DNA from 2 places in the Ornithinibacillus liuyingii genome. Region 1 is predicted to be linked to the other one. Evidence: riboswitches for the same ligand, from Rfam matches in the RefSeq annotation. Region 1 holds a riboswitch; the other holds the start of a gene.
The links. Region 1 has a riboswitch for cyclic di-GMP ahead of ACSKT4_RS05340 (PilZ domain-containing protein). Riboswitches for the same ligand answer to the same signal wherever they lie in the genome.
Positions count from the first base shown of each region.

Region 2: another riboswitch for cyclic di-GMP. It lies ahead of ACSKT4_RS06150 (diguanylate cyclase); the one in region 1 lies ahead of ACSKT4_RS05340 (PilZ domain-containing protein).

Region 1 covers NZ_JBPWOS010000003.1:150,372-160,115, forward strand. Annotated here, with positions in the region: gene ACSKT4_RS05330 (YheC/YheD family protein) at 1-105, opposite strand, end outside; gene hag (flagellin Hag) at 281-1,117, opposite strand; gene ACSKT4_RS05340 (PilZ domain-containing protein) at 1,363-1,923, opposite strand; cyclic di-GMP riboswitch class I at 2,127-2,212, opposite strand; gene ACSKT4_RS05345 (ABC transporter permease) at 2,376-3,227, opposite strand; gene ACSKT4_RS05350 (ABC transporter permease subunit) at 3,220-4,011, opposite strand; gene ACSKT4_RS05355 (ABC transporter substrate-binding protein) at 4,170-5,240, opposite strand; gene ACSKT4_RS05360 (ABC transporter ATP-binding protein) at 5,277-6,353, opposite strand; gene ACSKT4_RS05365 (carbohydrate ABC transporter permease) at 7,090-7,932, opposite strand; gene ACSKT4_RS05370 (carbohydrate ABC transporter permease) at 7,950-8,843, opposite strand; gene ACSKT4_RS05375 (ABC transporter substrate-binding protein) at 8,908-9,744, opposite strand, start outside.
Region 2 covers NZ_JBPWOS010000003.1:327,119-336,862, forward strand. Annotated here, with positions in the region: gene ACSKT4_RS06145 (AAA family ATPase) at 1-2,695, opposite strand, end outside; gene ACSKT4_RS06150 (diguanylate cyclase) at 2,983-8,376, opposite strand; cyclic di-GMP riboswitch class I at 8,538-8,622, opposite strand; gene phnE (phosphonate ABC transporter, permease protein PhnE) at 9,032-9,744, opposite strand, start outside.

The DNA of each region.
Region 1 (9,744 bases):
TAATTCCTTCTGTTTAACTAATTTTGAAAAGTGACTAGTTGCTTCAATTAATGTATCTATAATATTTTTTACCTGAAAAATAGTATTTTCTTCTAACTTGGTCATAGATGAAACTCCTTTAATATAGGTTGTAAATTACATAATATTAATATCGGATTAAATAATAATTTGTTTAGGGAATAAGGCGAGGATTTAAACGGAGTATAACAATAAAAAATTGGCGTACCAATTATTATCTGGTACGCCAATTTTTTTATTATAAACCTCTAAAATCTACTAATTAACGAAGTAATTGTAATACACCTTGAGGTTGTTGGTTAGCTTGAGCTAACATTGATTGTGCTGCTTGAGTTAGGATGTTATTCTTAGTGAATTCCATCATTTCTTTAGCCATATCAACGTCACGGATACGAGATTCAGCAGCAGTTAGGTTTTCTTGAGAAGCACCTAGGTTGTTGATTGTGTGCTCAAGACGATTTTGAACTGCACCAAGACCAGAACGTTGTTCAGAAACAGATTTGATAGCAGCATCAATTTTACCTACAGCAGCATCAAAATGTGAGCTTTCTGTAAAGCTAGATACATCAATATCTTTTACTTCTAATGCTTCAGCACCCATATCATTAATGTTTACAACAAGGTTTTGGTTTTGATTAGCACCGATTTGGAATACTAATTCGCTTTCACCTGCAGCAAAAGATCCATCTAGTAAGCCTTTACCGTTAAACTGAGTACGCTCAGCAATTCCATCAATTTCTTCAATAAGTGCAGTGATTTCATCTTGGATTGCAGATAAATCATCACTTTCTTGAGTTCCAAGGTTACCCGCTTGTACAGTTAACTCACGCATACGTTGTAAAATTGAATGAGTTTCAGTTAAAGCACCTTCAGCAGTTTGGATTAAAGAAATACCATCTTGAGCATTCTTAGATGCCATTTCTAAACCGCGAATTTGTCCACGCATTTTTTCAGAGATTGCTAGACCTGCAGCATCATCTCCAGCACGGTTGATACGAAGACCAGAAGATAGTTTTTCTAAAGAGTTTTGAGTAGCTCCTGTGTTTACACCTAATTGACGGTGTGCATTTAATGCAGAAATATTGTGATTGATAATCATGTTTACATACCTCCATGTATTTTGTTTTTATTTTGCGAGTCACATCCATATGGCTCGCATCTATAACAACTCCTATTAGAGTTATTAACTTAGTAAAGTAAAATGTTTGGCCAAAACATTTTTTACATCATCATGATGTTGTACCTATTATATCGGCATGAAAAATAGATGTTTAATCTTTTTTTAAAAAAAATTATTCTTTTTTGTAGTTCACTCCATTCCAATCAACAAAAAAGCCCATGGTACTAGACCATAGACTCCCCACATCCTCGATTAGATTTCAACTTTTTTCGCTTCTCCACCAATATCTTTTCTAGTATCTGATGTAATAATTCTCGGTCTTCCTCATACGAATTTGTAAATACTACTCTATATCCAAATCGATCACTTTCCTGATATAATTCCTTCCGAATGATTCTTCCTTTCAAAATAAACACCGTATCCTTTAGGGAAAAACGAATCTTTATGGTCATATCATCGATTATCGGATATTCAACATCACACACAAACGTTACACCGTCAAGACTAACATTTTTTAAAACACCCTGTATAAAATTCGGATTCAATTTCTCATTATCTACATCGAGAAATTCAACAAAACAGGTGATACCCTCTACACTTACCTGGTCATTTCCACTTAGAGTTACACTAGTTAAAGTAGGATGGTTCTCTACTTCGTTCCTATCTATAGTAGTGTTATCTTTAGGCTGATACTTTTTAATTACCTGTTTAATAAGAAAGAATAATAGCAATATGAATAGAAAAACAACAACCATTAGAATAGAAATCCAAACTTTATCATCCATTTCAAACACCTCCTTATATAAATAAGTAGGTTTTCGAAAATACCTAGGTCCACTATCACATTAGAAAAACGCTCATTTGGTTGCCCTTTAACGAATATGTTCGTTTTTCTATGCTGGCGGGAAAGCTGTTTATTCTTCCCATCTGCTAATTAAAAGGAGAACCAAAGAAAAGGTCCTCCTATCATACTCTAGTCCCAGTTTTCTCCGGTAGCTAGGCTGCCATAACAATAGTGCTTTAGGCCCTCGGCTTTGCGTCCTTCCCTTTCGGATAAGTTTGCCTTTTTCGTAAAACCTCTATAGTTGGTCCTATTATACTAGAAGACTTTCCATAATTCGACATTTTTCAACCGAATAGTACATTACACCTATCTTATTACAAACAATTAATCCAAAAGTCCTAACAAAACTAATTAAAAAAAGCGTGCCGAAGCACACTTTTTGCTATCACTATCTTATACTAAAAACTTCCGATCCTTCCGATTGGTAAATCGCATAAATATCAACAAGGATAACAGCACTAAAATCATCAGTAATAAAGAAAGTGCTGCACCAAGCTGCCAATTCATTTCAACTAAGAATGCATCACGAATGACATTCCCAACCATTAATAGCTTACCACCAGTAAATAAGTCGGTAACAACAAATACACTAATTGCTGGTACAAATGTGATAATAAAGCCAGCCAAAATACCAGGGAATGTTAATGGTAATGTAACATTTAGGAAAGTTTTTACCGGTCCTGCCCCTAAATCCTCCGATGCCTCCAAGTATGTTTTATCTAACTGCTCGATGGAGGAGTATATCGGTAAGATCATAAATGGAAGGAATCCGTAAACTAATCCAAGAATGACGCCACCTGGTGAATACATTAGTGCAAGCGGCTCCTTAATAAAGCCTAAATCTATTAATACATTATTAATGACACCTTGATTATTCATTAAAATAATCCATGCATACAAACGAATCAATAAATTGGTCCAAAACGGTACCATGACAAGCAGTAGCAATAAATTTTTCCACTTACCAGCATTAGCTATAAAATAGGCAAATGGGTAAGCAATGAATAAACAAACGATCGTTGCTATCAGTGCCCACCATACCGATTGCCAAATCACTTTTGCATAAAGCGAGCTAAAAGCAGAAGAATAGGCTTTTAAGCTAAATTCATAAATAATTCCACCAAAATCACCATTTGTAGTGAAGCTGATCACTGCAATAAATATGACTGGGATAACTAAGAATAAGGTTAGCCAAAATAAGCTAGGGGATAACAATAAATAAGCCTTTTTAAAATTTCTAATCATTTCTCATATCCCCTTTCTTTCGCATATTTAGCCCAACAATGGTGACCACGATAAACATGATTACGATAATTATCGTAGAAAGTACGTTTACTTCAGGTGATACACCTAATCGAACCATCGAATAGACGAGTACTGGTAATGTATTATCACCTGGTCCTAGTGTAAAGAACGAAATAACAAATTCATCCAACGAAATCGTAAAAGCTAGCAATCCGCCAGCTAATATACCCGGAAAGATTAATGGAAAGGTAACCTTCCAAAAGGTTTGCCACTCATTAGCCCCTAGGTCTTTTGCCGCTTCCTCTAATGAACTATCAAAGGAAGAAAGTCTTGCTAGTACAACAAGCATAACATACGAAATTGTTATAGCCACATGTCCTGGTATCGCTGTATTTAATCCTAACGAGACATTTAGAATCCCATAAATGGCAAGTAAAGCTACCGCAACGACAATATCCGGAATGACGACTGGAATATAGAATAGAAACTCAACAGCCTTTTTCCCGATAAATGTATAACGATATAGCGCTAATGCTGCTAGCGTCCCTAAAATGGTTGCAATAACAGTTGAAATTACTGCTAGATATAGACTATTCATCGTTGCATTAATCAGTTGATGATTTTGAAAGATAGAGCTATACCAATCTAACGTAAATCCTGTCCAAACTGTTCCTAATTTAGAATCATTAAATGAATAGATAATAACGAACATAATTGGAATATAAAAGAATAAAAAGACGAGTAGGGAAAACGAAAATAATAGTTTCTTCGTTCTTGGTCTCACATGTTCCACCTACCTTCCAAAGAGATAAAACACTATAAATGTGTATGTTTCTGGCGCCTAAAAACTAGACATAGGAGAAGAGGTTGTCTATAAGGGGATAGTCCCTCATCATGTTATGAGGGACCCCGAGCCTTTTGACAGCCTCTTTATTTACTTCATTATTCAACCTTTGCTTCTTGGAACAATCGATTCATATATTGCGTCCGATCTGAATCTAGTGGTAAATTCCACTCCGTACGCTCAATTACTTCGTCAGGGAAGTTTAAGCCAGGGCTATTTTTAATTTCATCTGGTAATATCTCAACAGCCGCCTCATTTGGATTTCCATAAGGAATAAATTCAGATAGTTTAACACTTACCTCTGGACGTAGTAGGTAGTCAATAAATACCTCAGCAGTATATTTATTTTTTGATGTTTTTGGAATTACCATTGCATCTAACCAAACAACGCCGCCTTCTTCCGGCAGAACAAAGTCAATGTCTTCATTTTTTAACCATGCCGTAGCAGCTGATCCGGAATAACCATGACCAATCCATGCTTCTTCTCTAACAAAACGGCTGGATGGTGCAGCATCAAATGCTAATACATTTGGCATAATTTCTTTTACTCTTTCGAAGCCTTCCTCTAATTGTGCTTCTGTTGGATCATTCATGTCATTACCTAATAATTGTTGTACCATGTTGGAAACTTCTTTGGATTCTTCTAGTAGTACTAATTTCCCTGCATATTCAGGGTTCCATAAATCTTCCCAGCTAGTAGGGGCTTCTTTAATGTATTTCTTGTTATATATAATTCCGTCATATCCATACATAAATGGAACGGAGAATTTATTTTCAGCATCAAACGGCATGTTTCGCCATGCATTTGCGATATTCTCATAATTTGGTATGTTATCGAAATTTATTTCTAGCAATAAGTCATTATCTACCATTTGCTTCACATAATAATCGGAAGGAAATACTAGGTCATAAGCAACCGTACCGCTTTGTACTTTTGTCAGCATTTCATGGTTTGAATTGTAGGTAGAATATACAACATCTACACCATACTCTTCTTCAAAACCATCAATAACTTCTTGGGGAATGTATTCACTCCAGTTAAATACGATTAGTTCATCACTTAATTCCTGCTCTCCACCTGCATTATCCGAATCACCATTAGATCCACAAGCTGCTAGAAATAATACAATCAACAAACTAAATAGTGCAAATACAAAAGACTTTTTCAATCTTTCCCATCTCCAATCTCTTCATTTTAATTTATGTTATTTTTTTAAAACAACCGAATTATTAGGGCTCCAGCTGACATAGATATCATTAGTATTGGTTAATTCATCAATATTATCATGGGATTCATTAACCGTCAGATCCTCACCGTTTGGCATGGTTACTACGATTTTCGTCACTGAGCCAACATAGATTTTTTCCTTGAAGGTACCTTTTACATTATTCAATCCTTCAATCGGTGTACTGCTAATTTTTAATTTTTCAGGACGTACAGAAATAATGACTTCCTCATCCTTCGTCACATGAGCGGTATTCGGAATTGTAATCGGTTTATTGGCGTACTCCATCTCCGCCATTTCACCATTAATTCCACGAACAGTACCTTCGATAATATTAGTTTGACCAATAAAATCTGCCACAAAACGTGTTTGTGGTCTTTCGTATATTTCATATGGCAGACCAATCTGCTCGATTTTCCCTTTATTCATAACCACGATTCGGTCAGACATGGTTAATGCTTCCTCTTGATCGTGGGTTACATAAATAAACGTAATGTTTAATGTTTGTTGGAGATGCTTTAATTCTAGCTGCATTTGTTTTCGTAGCTTTAAATCTAGTGCTCCAAGCGGTTCATCTAATAAAAGTACCTTTGGATTATTCACAATTGCCCGTGCAATTGCAATCCGTTGTTGTTGTCCACCACTTAATTGTTTCGGCTTACGATTTCCGGATTCTTCCAGTTGGACAAGCTTAAGCGCTTTAGTGACACGCTCTTTAATCTCTTCCTTACCAACCTTTTTCATCTTCAAACCAAATGCTACATTATCAAACACACTCATATGTGGGAAAAGGGAATAGCTTTGAAACACGGTATTAACTTCCCGTTTATAGGGCTCCATTTCATCTACTTGCTTACCATTTAATAGAATCTTACCTGTAGTTGGCTTTTCAAAGCCAGCAATCATTCGAAGTGTAGTCGTCTTACCACACCCAGATGGCCCTAGCAATGTTAGAAATTCCCCAGCTCTAATGTCTAGATTTAGATTATCTACCACATTAGTATCATCAAATTCTTTTGTTACATTTTCCAATTGCACCATTTGAACACCCAACATGCATCCCTCCTTTTTCTAACTGAGGGGGGACAGTCCCCCATAATGCCACGAGACTCTGCCATACTATTTACTTTTTCCCTCCAGCTTATAAGTATACGAAACACTACGCTTCTTCACTTTTAAGCATGGTATTTGGGGGAAGACTGACAATCAGTCATAATTTTTGGCATTAAAAATACACCCTTCTCTACCAGGTAAAGGTGTCTACAATTAGACTTTTTCCTTCCCCGTTGGGTGCGTACTGTTTCGGTAAACCTATATAAAATTACTTAATTAATCGACAACATTTCTTCCTATAAAAGTAAGCGTTCTGTCCTTCCCCATTAATGTATGTAACATAGGTAGTGCATATCACTTTTTACAATAATCTTTCAAAAGTCGATTTATGCTAAAAAAAATATAGCAGTTTTTACTAGGTAATTCAATAGTTTTGCTGTAATTAATTATATTTTTCTTTTTGGAGGTTGTATTAATTTATTCATGAGGGAGGGAAGTTGCCTTTTGGGGAGGGGGATGGGCTCGGGGTGCGATTTGATGTAACCTTTTGAGAAGGAGATAGGACCGGGACGCGGGAAGATGCGACCTTTCGGAATTTAGATAGGACTGGAGCACGCGATGATGCGACCTTTCGAGAAATAGATAGGACCGGGACGCGGGGGGATGCGACCTTTCGGAATATAGCTGCGTCCCATTCACGCTACAATACCCCCAATCTAAGTTGAGATGTACTCACTACCTACCCCTTTATCGCCCCTTCTGTCATTCCCTTAGCAATCCTTCTCTGGAAGATAGAATAGAGTACAATTACTGGAACTATTGCTATTACTAGACTGGCAAATAGGGTTCCCCATGCGTTGGTGTACTGGGCTTCATTGCTTATGTAGTCGATTGCTAGGGCTAGCGTGTAATTAGTATTAGTCTGTAAGAAGATTAGCGCCATGAAGTATTCATTCCAAAACTGGATACAGTTCATAATGGTAACGGTAATAATGCCTGACATCGTAAGTGGTGTAACGATTTTAAATAGGATGCCATAAGGAGAAAGTCCGTCTATCGCGGCAGACTCTTCTAATGATTTTGGGATGGTACTCATAAAGCTCGTGAGGACAAAAATGCTAAATGGTAATTGGCTCACAGCATACACGATCGCCAGGCCAAATATATTATCCAATAGATTTAATTGGGCTAACAGGAAGAATAGCGGAATCCAGCCTAACACCATTGGAATCATCATGGCTGAAATATACAAGGTAAATAAAACCCTACTCCCACGAAAATTAATTCGTTCTATTGCATAGGCTGTAGGAATTGCTAATATCAAAGTAAGAGCTGCTCCTATTACGGTAACCAGTAAACTATTCCATACACTCACATCAATATTGTAATTTGTCCATGCTTGCACATAGTTACTAAAGTTTAACGTATCTGGCCATCCCCATGGGTTACGATAGATTTCTGCATTGGATTTAAACGATCCTAAAAACATCCAAAATATCGGATACAAAACAGCAATAGTCCATAGTATAAGTGGAATTCTAATACCTGCCCTACCTAATAGTTGCCCTACACTTCGCTTCATTGCTCATCCCTCCTTAACTAATATTCTACTTTTTCCCTGCGCATCAAAAATTGCAATAATAATACGGTGATTAACGATAAAACAAGTATCATGACACCAATCGTTGCTCCGTATCCAAAGTTGTATTGTTTGAATGCCTGCTGATACAAATAGGAGCCCATCACATGGGTCGCATTATTTGGACCTCCACCTGTCATAACTTGTACAAGAATAAAGGAGCCGTTTAATGTCGTTATTACAATATATAAAATCGAAACTTTGATTTGTGGCCAAACTAGTGGCAATGTAATTTTCCAAAATTGCTGCCATTCGGTAGCTCCATCAATTTTAGCCGCTTCGTAATAGCTTTTCGAGATATTCGCAATACCACCCATCAGCATCAGCATGAAAAGTCCAATTCCTGCCCACACAGCTGGAAAAACCAAACTCGGTAATGCCCACTTCTCATCACCTAGCCATGGTCTTGCCCATTTTTCTAGCCCTAAAAACTCTAGTCCGGAATTAACAAGACCTAAACTAGGATTATAAATAAACATCCACAATATCCCGATTACGACAACAGACATGATATTAGGAAAGAAGAACACAATTCGGTAAAAGGGTGCTTCTATAATTTTTAATTGTGTTAGTGCTACTGCGAAGAACATGGCCAGAACCATGATTCCGATAATCTTCGTCACAACTAAAAAATAATCATGGACAATTGTATCTGGGATGACAGCATCATGAAATAGCTTTACATAGTTACTGAAACCAATAAATTCCTTATTACTAGACGACCCAGACCAATCAAAAAATGAATAATAAAGGCCACTAAATAACGGATATAGGGTGAAAACGGCAAAAAGAATAAATGTAGGAATTAAACAAAATGCCAAAAACCAATATTTTTGCTTTTTAGATTGTACCATCCGATCACTCATTTCCTATCATATGGACTGCTCCTCTGGATAGGGAGAAGCAGTCCATCGTAACTTATTCTAATCCTGCACGATATTCGGAAGCAGCTTTTTCTGCTTCTGCAACGAATTCTTCAGCAGTCATATTTCCAAGCATGAGAGATATTAAGGCATTCCCGATAGGTGTTTCTAAATCAGCACTCATTGGATGTGGTTTTTCATAGATTTCTACTACATTGGGGTCATTAATCATTGCATTGGCATCCATTAAGTATTCTGGAACATTCTCATTCTGTGTTAGATCAACACCATTTAAGTTCATGATCGCTCCAGTATGCTCGGAGAAGGAGCTCGCATATTCTCTTGTAAACACAAACGCAACAAACGCTTTTGCAGCTTCTGGATTAGCTGCTTCCTCTGCAATTGCTAATGGACGTAAATCTGGTACAATGGCATATTTCTCACCAGAAGCATTCATTGGGGATGGGATAAAACCAAATTCGAATCCATCAGGAATATCATTTCTCATCTCATTCGGCAACCAGAACCCAACTGGGATAAATGCATTTTCATGTAGTAAGAAGTTCATTTGTGACTGGGTATGATTCAATGCACCTAGCCCAGAGTCAAACATCCCTTCTGTCGCCATTTGCTCGACACGTTTCATAATCGCTAATACTTGCTCACTTGACCATGCGCCTTCTTTTCCAGTAATGACATCCGCTAATAATTGCTCGCCACCGGCTGCTGCAAAAGCAGGATAAAGCATCCCACGTAGGAAGTAATATGGATGTTGCCCTGTGGTCACAAACGGGTCAATTCCCTCTCCAGCCTTTATCTCACTCATTGATTCCATAAATTCATCGAAATTAGCTGGAACTGTATAACCTTTTTCCTCAAATAATGCTTTATC
Region 2 (9,744 bases), 180 kb from region 1:
TGTTAATCGCTCCCAAATATCCTTTCAAATATCCTGCATGCTCTAGAAGCTTCATCGCCTTTTTAAAGTAGCGTATTGCCTCATCGTAACGATTATTCTGCACACTAGAGAATCCTAATAATAAGTAGGTTCTTCCAGTTATTCTAGGAAAATCATCCCCGCTTTCCGCAATAATTTCCTTTAAAATGATATCTGCTTCATCTAATTGGTTTTTTATGTTCAATAGTAATGCTTGCAGTCTCTTGTATTCAAGCCTCGATTCTCTATCCAATATTATAGGGAAGTTTTCATCTATTTTTTGTAAATAGTGCTTCAGATTGTCCACTTTATAGGATGTTGCAAATAGATTTCCTAACTCTAAATGTACTTTTAAAATTAAATCTTGCAAATCATGATTCTCAGCAATTTCCAATGCATACTTATAGGTTTTTAATGCCTGTTCTGTTTGATTGATTTCAATGCATAGCCCACCTATTTTCACCAGAATTTCTGTTTTTTCATATGGATTTACCATTAACCTCTCCGCTTTTTGAAGATATTGAACTTCCTTTCTAATTTCATGCTGAACATGGAGTTGCTTAGCAATATCCATATAATAAACCAGACACTTCTCCCAATTGTGAGCACCTTCATACTGATGAATCAGCTCCTCGATTTTAGTATCCGAGGCTTTTTCCATTAAAGCTGCTGCATGTGCATGCATGGTAATCTTTGTCTTAGCATCAATAGCTTCATACACAATCCGCTTCAATACCTTATTATAAATATCAAAAAGAAAACCATAATCCGATACTAATTGATGAATAATTCCTTTTTGAACTAAATAATCTACAGTAGAATGAATTAATACTTCGTCTAACTCGAGATACTCACTCATTATGTTTTTAGAAACCGGCTTATTATAGATAGCAATGGTCTCCAGTATTTGTAATGCGATTTTTTCTAAGTCCCGTAATTGGTTTACTAGCACTTGTTCAATACTTTCCGGAATTTCCAATGCATTATAATCTAGCAAAACACTCCACATACCATTATCCTTATTAACCTGAAGAAGCCTTCGACTATATAGATCCTTCATAATTTCCTGTATAAATAATGGGTTTCCAAAAGAACGGGCATATATCTTCTCGGTTAGCCTTAGTGGTTTATAAGATAAGGACAGAATTTGCCTGATCATTTCTGCTACTTGATCTTCTGTTAACAGATCTAATCGGATGATACTGGTGTCTAAACGCTTTTTCATTAAATGATAGTTTTCTAGAAAATCCTTCTCTCCATCCTCTCTTAGTTCACCTGATACAATAAACATCAAATTATTTTGATGACTATTGTTCATGCTCAAGTAATGTAATAAATTTAATGTGAACCTATCCGCTAGATGAAGGTCGTCTATTAAGAATACCGCTGGTCTCCCTTGTAAGCTATCATTAATAAATGCACCGATACGATTTAACAGCCGATATTCGCTATTATCATCTGTTAAATAGTCTAATGAGGTTGGTGCTCCACCTTTTTCTAATTCCGGAAAGTACTTTACTAGTTCTGCATGATATTTACGTAAAATAGAATAGTCTGTTTGACTGATTAGCTTTTGCAGAATATCTAGCCATAGGTTTTTACTACTCCCAGTACTACCTAGGTGAAAACTTGCATATACCGTTACTTTGCGTAATTCTAGTAAATAATGAAGTTCTTGGAGGAAGCGGGTCTTGCCAATACCATTTTCTCCTTGAACAAAGATAATACGTTTACTGGGCTTATAGCTCATCATATTCTGGACATTATTTAAAACATATGATAGTTCTTCATCTCTTCCGATGATACGGGTATGAAAATGAAGCTTTTCCAATGCCTCTTGCTCAATGATGGAAATATCGGTATCTAGACTTTCTCTAAGCTCCGTTATCATGTCTTGAATAGTTAGATAGGGATAATCCTCTTCTGTCCCTATCATTTTCTTGATAATAGGTAATAGGTTACGTAGCCTATGTCGATCATGGGCACGATATGATTGCCCTAGATTGTCTTCGAGTGATTGAAGCGCCTGCTTTGGATTTTCTATGTAAGCTTGTTTGGTTATCATCGCTAATAGAATTAGTCCTAACGCATACATATCTGTCTCAATATTTGGCTCTATTCCAGCTAATAATTTGGGTGAGTTAAAATATGAATTCTCTAAATCATGATGAAAATACTTTTCTAATTCAATGGTAGCAAGGTCTTTTAATTTGGGTAAAAGACGATTACCTTGTTTCATTGGGTAAATTGCCTTCAAATTTAATGATCCATAAATAAACCCACTTGTATGTACATAATGGACTGCTGAACAAATTTCGATGAATTGTTCGATTACCTCATCAATTGAAAACTGCTTTATCAACGAGAAGTATGATTCATTCTTTCTATCAAATTCTACCGTATAAAAAAACGCCTTTTCTGTATAAGGCTTATTATCTACAAAGGTGACCGCACCGAATTGTTCATTTCGTGCTATTCTTTTACTTGATAAATTCTTTATTGCTATAAATTGCTTCTCAAAAAAGTGAATTAACGAACTGGGTGTATATTCCGAGATTAATAGATTTAATTGGACATAGCGGTTCTCATGGAATAAATCCATAGCTAAATAGATGGATACGATTCTATTTTGCTCCAAAAGCTCAACAAGTCGATACCGATTATTAATAACTTCCATGGACTTCACCTCGTATTCGTTAAGTTGATGGGAATACCGTTTAAGAACTCGCCTATTACGATAAAAAAAGGCTATTCGAAGAACGAATAGCCAAAATAATTCATGCATGCATAAAACCAACAAATTTGTCCGTCAGGCTATCATGAGCGATTATACTTGTATTCCCTTAACACCTGAGTCCTATCATTTGAATAGTTTGCTATATCCAGCTTAACTAAGGATTTTCGTTCATTACTCATGACAAATCTATTCGTTATAGTTTGATAATTCAAATGTTATTGATTTTATTATATAATATTTGCCACTAATTCACTATACACGTTCAAGACATTTAACTCATCCGCTCCAAATTCTTTTAACCTAGCAGGTGCTGCCATATACATAACACCCTTTACCGTTCCATCAGCCGTTATTGGCATTGCTAGTATAGAATCCCAATCAGGCAACCCATTAACGGGGTTAATTTTCTCTGTTGCTTCCCAATCAATGGTAAACATACCACTTTCCTCTTTTAGGACCGTCGTAATAATCTGCTGATTAAAGGTATATTCAGTGACCCATTCTTCTTCCTGGGACTTCCTACCAAAGGACTTTATGATGGAATGCCCTTCTGTGAGTAGAATATATCCATATTGTGCTTCCATAATTTCAACTATTCTACCAAGAAATTGATAGATTTTTTCCTCACTTGGTATAGGAAGATTGGTTAATTGGATGAGTTCAACTAATGCTAGTACATTTCTCGCATCCCTAATTTCGTCCCCAGAAATGATTCCAGTAAGCTTATTCGCTGGCTTCACTTTATCATCAAAATCCTTTTGCCAAACTTGAGAGTTGTTTCGCCCATTTTCCTTAGCAATGTACAATGCTTGGTCAGCCTTTAGAATAAGCTCACGGACGGTTTGACCATGTTCAGGATAAGAGGCTAGTCCCATACTTAAGGTTATTTCCTGTTTATCACCTAATAGCTTATGACCTTGAACAGTAGAGCGTAATGCTTCTGCAATTTCCTGTGCTTCCTCTATATTGATTGAAGGAAGAATAATAATAAATTCCTCCCCACCATATCTCCCCAATAAACTGTTCTGATCAAGATTTTCCAAGATAATCTGGGAAACTTCCTTTAGAACTTTGTCGCCAATTTGGTGCCCATAACGATCATTAACTCCTTTAAATTTATCCAAATCGAACATAATAATGCTAAATTCATTGCCATTTTTCCTTGTGTAATCTAGGGTGTTTTGTAAAGCATCTTCTAAATACTTTCTTGTCAATGCACCTGTTAATCGATCAATCGAAGCAGTAATCAATAATTGGCGTTTCTCCAAGAGTAACGCAAGGAAGTTACTCAATTCCATACTCTTCTCTAGGCATGACGGATTAAAGTTATTCACGATTCGGTCTGTTTCCAAATAAATATAACCTAATAATTGATGACTTTCCCCAACTATTGGGCGTGATTCTGCCTTCTTAATAATAGGGATGCAAAGAATAGCCTTTATATCATTTTCTAGAAATTGATGATCTACCTTATCCTGCGTCAACCTATCTGATAGGAGTAGAGGCTTCATCGTGGACCTAACACGATTAAAGATAGCAAGATTTTCTGGTATACTAACGCCCTTATCTAGGGAAGAAAGAACGGTTACCTGCTGTCCCTTTTCCTCGGAAAGAATATACCCGTTTGTCGCAAGGAATCGACCAGAAAGAAATTTTACTATCATGGTTAGATTTTTCGATACATCACTATCTAACTGTTTCAAAAGATCCTCTGGTTGAAAAATCCCATCAGATAACTTTTCCATATAGTTACGACTAATATTTCGCATAAACCGATAATTTCCCATAAAGAAATCAATCTGCTCGGTGTTTAAAATAGCTTGCAATTCATCTAAGGAGCTGACCTTATGAATCAACGCCTCTTGATCTAGAATCTGCTCTTGTTCGGATTGAATCCACCTTTTTATTTCATCAAGTCGATAAAATTCCCTTGAGAAACTTCGACCATTAATGTAGTCCAATTTATATTCAGCTGGAAGCTGCTGAATTAATTCCTTAATCGTTTCAAAAGCTTCTAGATAATAAGCGGCTGCTTCATAATACGCTTTTGAATTAAAGTAATAATTGCCTATATCTGCCTGAATACGAGCGGTTAATTCCTTACTTTTAGATATTTTCGCTAAATGTAAGCTGCTTTCAAAATAAGTGATGGAACTTGACCGATTTAAGTTAAATGCAACGATTCCCTTCGCATGCTCATATATAGCCTTTAACCTATATGGTGTGTCCTCACTAACTAAGACTTCTACCATGGAAAGTAATTCCGTCGCTTGGTGGTGTTTCCCCTTCCTACTAAGATGCTGTATAGCTTCACATAGTCGTTCAATGCTAATTGACTTGTTTGTTATTTTGTCAATAACCTTTACAATTTGTTTCACTAAAAAATCATCAAAGTCTTGTTCCGGCTCTCGTAATTGATTGATGAGGACTTGTGCAGTTGCAGTGTATTTCATCATATTTTCATGTTCACTATGGAACGCTATTATTTTTTGGTAATAACGTTCTGCTTCAAAATAATTACCAAGAGCCTGATACAGCTTCGCGCAAGTTTGATAATATCCACCAATATCAAAGCCCTTATTTGGATTATCCTGTATGTCCACTTGTAATTTACTGAAGTATTCTAAGGCATCCACAAAATTATTTCGCTCTAAACTCACCTGTGTTAGGTAATTTAATAGCATATACCTCTCGAGAACGAGATTATAGCGCTCTGCTTTCGTTAACCCTTGGTTAAAGTGTTCAAATGCCGTATTATAATCGAATTGATTGAGATAGGATTCTGCAATATTTATTAGTGCAAATACTTCACTTGTATAAATGCCATATTCCTCACTCAGCTGTTTAACTTCTAAATGATATTCCATTGCTTTGCCATAGTCTTCATAAACCTCTGCATAAAGCGCACCTATATTGTTGAGCGAAAATAGCATACCTCTCGCATTTTGGACTTCTTCTGATAGTTTACATGACTCATGATAGGCTTCTAAAGCCTCATCCGCTTTTCCTAAGTGAACAAAAATAAATCCTAATGTTCGGTATGCATTCCCCTTTATTTCCAAAAATTTGTTACCGCACTCTGCAATTAATTCTTCAAAAAGAGCAGCTGCCTCTACTATTTGATTCTCCTCGGTAAGCAAGATAGCTTGAAGACGTTTCACTTCTAACCTCGCCGCTTCATTAGGATGGCTTCTTAAAATATGTTCTACCTTCTCGATATACTCTCTTACCTTGGAAAGCTGATAGGTAGAGTGATTCGCATTAGCTAGATGTATGTATGCCATCATTAAATGGTCCACATAGTTTTCTTCCAGTGCTAGTCGCTCCGCCTTCTCCAAATACTCAAAAGCTAATCTGGTATCTCCTGTGTCAGTTAATAACGACCCTATCTCAAGATAAAGTGCTGTTTGTTCTACAGGATTATCTGTTATATCGAGCGCTTTTCTTAGATTTTCAATTTGCCCTTTCGTATTCCATCTACCCTTCATTAACTTGGCTTTTTCAAGGTAATAGATTCTTGCTTTCTCCTTATTTCTAGCATTTGAATAATGGAAAATAATTTCATCGAGGTTCTTCTCCAATTCCACTCCGTTCTGTTCTGCTAAGCTAGTTGCTGCTAGCTGATGCTTCGATATCCTCTCTTGCTGGGAAATTCTATCGTACACAACGTTCTTCAATATCTTGCTGCGAAAATCATATAAGTAAGAGCTATCATCAATAAGCCGCTGCAAGATTCCCTTATTCACCAATTCCTCTAATTGTTCATCCACCATCAGTGTGTTTGGTAAGAGCTTCTCTATTATTTGTGTGGCAATAGGCTTAGAAAATATGGAGATACTTGTTAGAATATTCATTTTTCCCGGATCAAGATCCTTCAATTGGTTGACTAGTGCATGCTCAATATTATTTGGCAAATCTAAGAGATTATAGTCCTCTGATTCCTCTGGTAAATCAATTTGCCATCTTCCAGTTTCTTCACTTACATATAGAATTCGACGGCTATACAAGTCTTTCATAATTTCCTTTATAAATAATGGATTACCGTAGGACTGACTATAGATTCTGCTTGAGAGTTTTTTAGGTGTAAAGGAAATGGATAGAATGCTTTGAATCATTTCTCCTGTTTGTTGTTCATCTAATTGCTCCATACGAATGGTTTCTGTATCAGGGCGCCTTTTCATCATATAGATAAATTCAGAAGCGACTGAATTCGGAGAAACCGCTCGATCCTCACATGAAAAAACTAAAGTTAGATTCGTATTCTCTAATACTTCTGTACATAAATAGTTAAACGTATCAATTGTAAATTCATCTGCGAGATGAATATTATCGATAATCATTACCGTTGGCCGATTTTGAATACTTTCATTGATAAAACCCGCAATGCGATTTAGAAGGCGGTATTTTGTATGATGTTCATTAGCATAGTTAAGAGAATCGTTATAATTCTGATCCATAAGTTCTGGGAAATACTTAATTAATTCGGTATTATATTTCTCTACTATGCTATTATCTGTCTCCATGATTAATTTTCGTAAAATATCAATCCACATTTGCTTACTATCTGTGGAAGCATGATTCAAGCTATAGCTCGCATAAACACTTGCTTTACTTAGCCCAAGTAAAAAGGTGGCTTCGCGTAGAAAACGAGTTTTCCCAACACCATTGGCACCCTGAACGAAAAAGATTCGTTTACCAGGCTGATAGGAAATCATCTTTTCGTAGGCTCTCATGATAGTCCTAATCTCATTTCCTCTGCCAACAAGCTTGGTATAAAGATTTAATCCATTTATTTCTTCTTTTTTTATAATCGAGTAGTTCGTACCTAGTACAGCATTTAAATCTACAATTAGTTCATAAAGGTTGCTATAAGTATTGTCATTTTCGGTATTTAATAGTTTTTTAACAACAGGAATAACGTGTTTCACTTGGGTGTCATTCGATTTCTCAAGCAGCGAGGTGAACTGTTTTTTAGGTTCTTCTATAGTAGGCGTTTTCGTTATGAGTGCGAGTAGAATAACACCTAAAGCATACCTATCTGTTTCTGCATCTTCTGGCACTCCCGCTAGGACCTTTGGTGATTGATATACCGGGTCTTCTATTCGTTCTGCATGGGTTAATTGTTCCATATGTATGGTAGCAATATCCGTTAGTAACACTTGGGAGTGTCCCTCCCCCTTCAACACTCGAATAGTATAGGGGTTTAATGCACCATAAACAAACCCCTTTAAATGGAGGGAGTATACTGCTGAGCATATCTCTACAAAACATTCCATAATCTCATCAAATGTCATGTTTTTTGTTGACTGGAACAAATCTCCTGTTCTCGGAATATAATCCGAAGTAAAAAAGTATTGCGGGTCTACCTGTCGTTTGTTATCAATATAGAAGACCTTATTAAAACTATAATTTCGGATAATTGCTTTACTCGTTATACGTTTAATATCCAGAAAACGAGTGATATAAAAGTCAATCAGAGGCTTTGGTAAATATTCATTATTTAATAAGCTTAACAGAATAACTTTGTTTTCTTTACGCATATCATATGCTGAATAAACCATGACATGCTTCTCTTGTTTAATAAGTTCTTTTAACCTATATCTATTGTTGATGATTTCCATATCCTTCACTCCACTTGAAATATCATACCTGTATTAAGGTTTGACAATTGTAGTTTTTGATATTGTATAAGTGTATACATATTGGGAGCTTTCTTCACTGAGATGATTCATTGCATACCATAAGAAAAAGCTATTCAAATATGTGAATAGCCAAAAACTGTTTTGGTAGCCAGGCGATCATCGTTTTTCAACATTAGACCCTTTGCTTTGCGTCCTACTCTTTCGAATAGTTTGCCTTTTCAACACATCTGGTATTTAATTACTATTACTTATTACCTATTCTACACCAATTCTACAAAAATTCAATAATTTGACAATATAATCATGAAATGTTTTACATTATTATAAGTCCTAAAATAACAACTAGTACTTTATACCCGTAACTTGTATAGATTAAACGTATTTCCACCATTTTCTTTGGAAGATTCTATACATAATTATCGATGAACACTTTTAAGAGATACCAGTTACGTTTACTAGTTTTTAAGTTTGCATGTTCGTGTATTTCATCTCCATTGCGCAAAACAACTAGTACTTTATACCTACGACATTGCACTTGTTATTCATTCTACTAACTATAAAAACCTTTGGAGAAAAGGAATATTTTCTCCAAAGGTTTTAGGATTCTATAATTCGTATTTGGCTACAGGATTATTTAGTTTTTCACTGTCGAAGGAAAATATCGGTCCTTCAAGCGAGTGGAGATAAATTCTAGTATAATGGCAATGATTAGAATAAGATATGTGATTAAACCAACTTCTCTAAGGTCATAATAGAAGCCGGATGCCATGAAGAGTTCAAAGCCTATACCGCCTGCTCCAGCTGCAGCTCCCATGGCAACTGCAACGGAGAAATTAATCTCAAAACGCAAAAATGTCCAAGATAGTAAATAGGTAAAGGTAGACGGAATAATCCCGTGCACGACTGTATGCCACCAATTAGATCCTGTTGCTTTCAATGCTTCTAAAATACCAGGATCCACCTCTTCAAATGCTTCAGAGAATGCTTTTACTAGATACGCCACAGAGTGGAATAACATCCCCAGAACTGCTGCTTCACTACCAAGTCCTGCTGCAATAGCAAAAATAAGCACCCAAAGAACAGTTGGTACTGCACGAATAAACGCTACAAAAATTCTCACTGTTTTAGACAACCAAGATTTGGATAGATTTTCCGCTGCCATTAAAGCTAAAAAGAAAGCAATAATTGCACCTAAGATGGTAGCTAATATTCCTAAGCCTAATGTTACGCCAACTTGATAGAAAGCTTCTCCCCAACTAAAATGATTTAATGTAGGTTCAAAAAACATTACCCTAAGATTATGTAAGGTTTCCGTTACGGCTCTTTCTAACTGCAAACCCATATAGT